Regions from separate parts of the Streptomyces sp. NPDC056347 genome, predicted to be linked through region 2. Evidence: riboswitches for the same ligand, from Rfam matches in the RefSeq annotation. Region 2 holds a riboswitch; the other holds the start of a gene.
The links. A riboswitch is a leader RNA that binds a small molecule or an ion and turns the genes downstream of it on or off. The one in region 2 is predicted to bind cobalamin.
Positions count from the first base shown of each region.

Region 1 (3,223 bases), on a different contig from region 2:
AGCTGGAGAACCAGGCGGTCGAGATCTGCGCCTACGACAACTCCGTCGTCAACGGACTGCTCCAAACACCGGACTACGCACGGGCGCTGTACGGGATGCGGCGCCCGTCCTACGGCGAGGAGGAGATCGAACGACTCGTGGCGGCGAGGATGGCCCGCCAGGAGATCTTCCATCAACAGCCCTCCCGGGTCTTCACATTCGTCCAGGAAGAAGTGACGCTGCAACGTCCGCTCGGGGGCAGAATGGTGATGCGGAAGCAGCTCGAACACCTGCTGGAAATCGGCGCCCGCCGGGACGTGGAGTTCCAGGTGATGCCCACGAACCGCGAGGACCACACTGGACTTGCCGGGGCGTTCAAACTGCTGCGGCTCGAAAGCGGGGAGACCGTGGGACACAGCGAGGCTCATCTCGTCAGTCGGCTGTTCTCGCACCCCAAGGAGATCCAGCTCTTCGAGATCCGCTATGGCATCATCCGGGCCCAGGCTCTCACTCCCCGTGAGTCGCTGGCCTTCATCGAGAAAGTGCTGGGAGAGACGTAATGACCAACCCTTCGACGGTGAACAGTTCCGTGCTGAAGTGGTTCAAGAGCAGCTACAGCACGAATGACGGCCCGGACTGCGTGGAGGTCGCCGTCGTCCCCGAGACCGTCCACGTACGCGACTCCAAGCAGACCCACGGTCCTCAGCTCGCCTTCGGACCCCGGCAGTGGAACGCCTTCGTGTCCTACGCGGCCGACCACTGACGTACACGTACGACGAGCGCGCCGACGCCCCGTGTCCGGCCTCCGCCGGGTGCGGGGCGTCGTCGTTGTGTTGTGGCGGTCGGTGCGGGCGGGCCCGTAGGGTGGGCCGTGCAGCTGGTTCGCCCCGTCCGCCAGACGGGGAGTCGTAAGAGGGAACCCGGTGGGAATCCGGGACTGCCCCGCAGCGGTGAGTGGGAACGACCGCCGTCATACGCACTGGGGCCCGGAACAGGGTCCTGGGAAGCGACGGCCAGTAGGTGTCCGCCTTTCGGCGGGTGTGCCCGCGAGTCCGAAGACCTGCCACTGCCCGCGCGCGATACGACGCGTGCGCGGACATCCCGGTGACCTCGTGGGCGGGTCGGCGTACATATCCGGCGGACGGCCGTGCCCTGTGGCGCGAGGCCGCACTGCGGGATGTGCCACTCCTTCGTGTCGTACGGGTCCTCGGGATCCCAGGGATACATCTCTCGAAGGAGATCTCCGTGACCGGCAGGACCGCAGCCGCGGCAGCACGGGCGACCGTGTACGGCTACCCGCGCCAGGGACAGAACCGCGAGCTGAAGAAGGCGATCGAGGGCTACTGGAAGGGCCGCGTCACCGCCGACGCGCTCCGCACCACCGCCGCCGACCTGCGACGCGCCAACTGGCGGGAGCTGGCCGAGGCCGGCATCCACGAAGTGCCCACCGGCGACTTCTCGTACTACGACCACGTACTGGACACCAGCGTCATGGTCGGCGTGGTTCCCGACCGGCACCGCGTGGCCGTCGCCTCCGACGCCCTGGACGGCTACTTCGCGATGGCGCGGGGTACCCAGGACGTGGCACCGCTGGAGATGACCAAGTGGTTCGACACCAACTACCACTATCTGGTGCCCGAGTTGGGGCCTGAGACGATGTTCGCAGCCGACTCGCGAAAGCAGGTCGCCGAGTTCCGGGAGGCGCTGGCCCTCGGGCTGACGCCCCGGCCCGTCCTGGTCGGCCCGGTCACCTATCTCCTCCTCGCCAAGCCCGCCCCCGGTGTGGGCGGCGACTTCGACCCGCTCACGCTGCTGGACCGGCTGCTGCCCGTGTACGCCGAAGTGCTCGCCGATCTGCGTGCGGCGGGCGCCGAGTGGGTGCAGCTCGACGAACCCGCCCTGGTCCAGGACCGTACCCCCGCCGAGCTGAACGCGGCGGCCCGCGCCTACCGCGGCCTGGGCGCCCTCACCGACCGTCCGAAGCTGCTGGTCGCCACCTACTTCGACCGGCTCGGCGAGGCGCTTCCGGTACTCGCGAAGGCCCCTGTCGACGGGATCGCCCTCGACTTCACCGAGGCGGCGGCCGCCAATCTGGACGCCCTGGCCGCCGTCGGAGGACTGCCCGGCAAGCGGCTGGTGGCCGGTCTCGTCAACGGCCGCAACATCTGGGCCAACGACCTGGAGAAGTCCCTCTCCATCCTCGGCATCCTGCTCGGCCTCGCCGACCGGGTCGACGTGGCCGCCTCCTGCTCGCTGCTGCACGTCCCGCTGACCGTCACCGCCGAGCGGGACCTCGATCCCCAGATCACCCGCTGGCTCGCCTTCGCCCGGCAGAAAACCGCCGAGATCGCCGCCCTCGCCCGGGCGATCACCCGGGGCACGGACACCATCGCCGCCGAACTCGCCGCGAACCGGGCGGCGCTGTCGTCCCGGGCCGGTTCGTCCCTGACCCGCGACCCGGCGGTACGGGCCCGCGCCGCCGCCGTCACCGAGGCGGAAACCCGCCGCTCCCAGCCGTACGCCGAGCGGGCCGCCGCCCAGCGCGCGCACCTGCGGCTCCCGCTGTTGCCGACCACCACCATCGGCTCGTTCCCGCAGACCACCGAAGTGCGCACGGCCCGCGCCGACCTGCGCGCCGGACGCATCGACGAGGCGGGGTACGAGGAACGGATCAGGAACGAGATCCGGGAGGTCATCTCCTTCCAGGAGAAGACCGGCCTGGACGTCCTGGTGCACGGCGAGCCCGAACGCAACGACATGGTGCAGTACTTCGCCGAGCGGCTCACGGGATACCTGGCGACCCAGCACGGCTGGGTCCAGTCGTACGGCACCCGGTACGTGCGTCCGCCCATCCTGGCCGGGGACATCTCGCGGCCGGAGCCGCTGACGGTGCGCTGGACCTCGTACGCGCAGTCGCTCTCGGACCGCCCGGTCAAGGGCATGCTGACCGGGCCGGTCACCATGCTGGCCTGGTCGTTCGTCCGCGACGACCAGCCGCTCGGCGAGACGGCCCGGCAGGTGGCGCTCGCCCTGCGCGACGAGGTGGTGGAGCTGGAGGCGAACGGGACGTCCGTCATCCAGGTCGACGAACCCGCGCTGCGCGAGACGCTGCCGCTGCGCGCCGCCGACCGGCCCGGCTACCTCGCCTGGGCGACGGAGGCGTTCCGGCTCAGTACCAGCGGGGTGCGGCCGGACACCCAGATCCACACGCACATGTGCTACGCCGAGTTCGGTGACATCGTGC
Region 1 covers NZ_JBHJQP010000105.1:14,000-17,222, forward strand. The annotation lists gene ACFCV8_RS23165 (helix-turn-helix domain-containing protein) at 1-539, shown strand, start outside; gene ACFCV8_RS23170 (DUF397 domain-containing protein) at 539-742, shown strand; cobalamin riboswitch at 889-1,041, shown strand; gene metE (5-methyltetrahydropteroyltriglutamate--homocysteine S-methyltransferase) at 1,225-3,223, shown strand, end outside.
Region 1: another riboswitch for cobalamin. It lies ahead of metE (5-methyltetrahydropteroyltriglutamate--homocysteine S-methyltransferase); the one in region 2 lies ahead of ACFCV8_RS08470 (FecCD family ABC transporter permease).

Region 2 (3,223 bases):
CGAGGACCAGGAGCCGGGGCTGCTGGGCCAGCGCGCGGGCGATCAGCACCCGTTGCTTCTCGCCGCCGGACAGGGTGAGGAAGCCGCGGTCGGCGAGGTGGTCGGCGCCGACGCCGACCAGGGCCCGTGCGCAGGCCGCGCGGTCCGCCCCGGTGGCCCGGCCCATCGACGACTGGTGCGGGGTGCGGCCCATGGCCACGACCTCGGCCACGGTGAAGTCGAACTCGGAGACGGCCTCCTGGGGGAGCGCGGCCAGTCGGCGGGCGCTTTCGCGCGGGCTCATGGCGTACAGGTCCTCCCCGTCCAGCCGCACGGTCCCGGCGGTGGGGCGCAGCGCCCGGTAGACGCAGCGCAGCAGGGTGGACTTGCCGCTGCCGTTGGGCCCGACCAGGCCGACGAGCTGTCCTTCGCCCGCGCCGAGCGTGGCGTCGGCCACCAGGCGGGCACCGGCGACCTCGACGGTCAGGTCTTCGATGTCGATCCGCATCAGGCGCCTCCGAAGGTGTAGGTGCGGCGGCGCATCAGGAGTACGAAGCACGGCACACCGATGGCCGCGGTCAGTACGCCGACCGGCAGTTCGGCGGGGGCGAGGACCACCCGGGAGAGGATGTCCACCCAGATCATCAGGACGGCGCCGACCAGCGGGGCGACGGCGAGGAGGCGGCGGTGGTCGGCGCCGACCAGCATCCGTACGGCGTGCGGCACCATCAGCCCGACGAAGCCGATCGCCCCGCTGACCGCGACCACCGCTCCGGTGACGGCCGCGCAGACCACGAAGAGCTCCTTGCGCAGCCGCCCGGCGTCGACACCGAGGGCGGCGGCCGTCTCGTCGCCCATGGCCAGGGCGTTCAGCCGGCGGGCGGACCAGGTGAGGTGGGCGATGCCGCAGAGCACGGCTCCGGCCGCGATCGGCACCGAGGCCCAGCTGGCGCCGCCGAGGCTGCCGAGCATCCACATCATCGCGGAGCGGGCGGCCTCGCCGTGTTCGGCGGCGAACACCATGAAGGTGGTGACGGCCGAGAAGCCGTAGTACATCGCGGTGCCCGTGAGGACGAGCCGCAGCGGGGTGAGGCCGCGGGCGGTGCGGGCGACCGCGTAGACGAGCAGCATGGCGAGGAGCGCGGCGAGGAACGAGGCCGCGGACAGCGCCCAGATGCCCAGGGCGCCGAAGGCACCGAAGATGAGTACGGCGTTGGCGCCGACGGCCGCGCCCGAGGAGATGCCGAGGACGAACGGGTCGGCGAGGGCGTTGCGGACCATGGCCTGCACTGCGATGCCGACGGCGGCGAGCCCGGCACCGACGACGGCGGCCAGCGCGGCGCGCGGGAAACGCAGTTCCCAGACGATGGTGTACGCCGCCACCTGGTCGGCGGATATCCGGCCGCCGGTCAGCCCGGCCCACAGATGGCCCAGCACTTCGCCCCAGGAGAGCCCGGACGCCCCGATGCCCGCGCCGCAGACCAGCGAGACCAGCAGCGCCGCGCCGAGGAGGGGCACGAGGAGTTTCGGCGACATGCGGCGGGGCGGTGCGGGCCCGGTTCCGGCACGGGCCGTGCGGGAGGGCGTGGCGGGTCGGCGGTCGAGGGGGGTGGCCACGGGCGGTTCGCTTTCGCCTCGGGCCGTGCATCTACGTCATCAACGGAGCGGCCCGGACGCGGTGCGCCCCGTGCAGCACCCATCGCAGTCCACGGCGAATTGACAGGAGCCTTCACCGCCGCGGGTAATCGGGCTCGCGGGGCCCTGTTCGGGCACCGCCTACCGTTGCGGGTCAGCGCCGGAATTCGACCGGACTTCCCCCGCGGGGCAGATGCAGCTTAACGCGAGCGCTCCCGGGCGTTTCCACCCCGTCCGCGGCCGGCCGGGGCGGTGTCCTCGCGGGCGGTGCGCCAGGCCCGGTGCGGTACGGGGCCGACAGCCCGGCCACGGCGGCGAGTGCCACCGCGCCGGTCCGAAGACCGCCCGGCCGTCGGGCGGTCGACCGCTCCCTCAGGGGTGCGCGCGCCGCGCGGCGGCCGCGTCGCGGCCCGAGATCAGGTGGCGGCTCGCCAGCTCCGCCACGCCCGCGACGTCCCGCTCGGCGATCGCCGTGTACAGGCCCTCGTGCTCGCGCGCGACGCCCTCCAGGTCGTCGTGCTGTCCCAGCAGCCAGCGCATCCTGCTGCGCAGGGTGGCCTGGAGTTCGTTCAGGAGCTCGTTGTCGGCGAGTGCCGTGACCGTCTCGTGGAAGTCGGCGGCGGCCCGGCGGGCCCCCACGGCGTCGCCCTTGACGGCCGCCGCCAGCTCGGCGTCCAGATCGGAGCGGAGCTTCTCGAGCCCGGCGCGGGTGCGCCGCTGGGCGGCCAGCCGGAAGGTCAGGGACTCCAGGGCCGCGCGCACCTCGTCGAGGTCCTCCACGTCCGCCGCGGTGAATTCCCGCACAACGGCCCAGGTGCGGGGCCTGGGGGTGACCAGGCCTTCGGTGACCAGCGACTTCAGGGCCTCGCGGACGGGCAGTCTGCTCACCCCGAGCTCCGCGGCGAGTTCGCGTTCGACGAGTTTGCTGCCCGGCTCGCGCACACCGTCGATGATCTCGTCACGCAGCTGGCGCGTGACCCGTTCCGACTCGGGCTCGAAGTCCCCAGACCCTGTCATGTGCTCGATTCTCTCATCACCCGGCGCCCGCTCTCGGCAGACCGTTCAGCGGTACGCCGCGGGTCGGGCGGGGTGTAGCCGCGGGTGCGGACGAGGTCGTGGACGAGGGCGGTGAAGGCGTGCGCGGCGGCGCTCTCGTAACCGCTCCCCCGGCGCAGCAGGGTCGCCACCCGGGTGGGCAGCGGGGGGTCGACGGGGATGGTGCCGAGGTGCGGGTCGTCGTCGGTGACCGCCAGGGGCAGCACGGTGGCCAGCGGGGCGGTGCGCCGGACGATCTCGGTGAGGGCCTGGATGGTGTTGGCCTCCACGGCGATCGGGGGGTCGATCCGGTGCCGGACGAAGTACTCGTCGATATGGCTTCGGGTGATGAAGTCCGCGCTGAGCAGGGCGAGTTGCTGATCGGCCAGTTCCCGCACCGGCAGCGGGCGCTCGCCCCGGGTCCCGGCACGGTGCGCGCCGACGACCAGGCCCAGCGGCTCGGTGAACAGGTCGGTCGCGGCGATGCCGGGGAGGTGGGTTCCCGCGAAGGCGATGCCGAGGTCTAGCTCGTCGGCCAGCAGGCTCGCCTCCATGCGGTCCTGTGTCATCTCCC
Region 2 covers NZ_JBHJQP010000023.1:1,701-4,923, reverse strand. The annotation lists gene ACFCV8_RS08475 (ABC transporter ATP-binding protein) at 1-487, opposite strand, end outside; gene ACFCV8_RS08470 (FecCD family ABC transporter permease) at 487-1,596, opposite strand; cobalamin riboswitch at 1,698-1,819, opposite strand; gene ACFCV8_RS08465 (GntR family transcriptional regulator) at 1,987-2,631, opposite strand; gene cynR (transcriptional regulator CynR) at 2,628-3,223, opposite strand, start outside.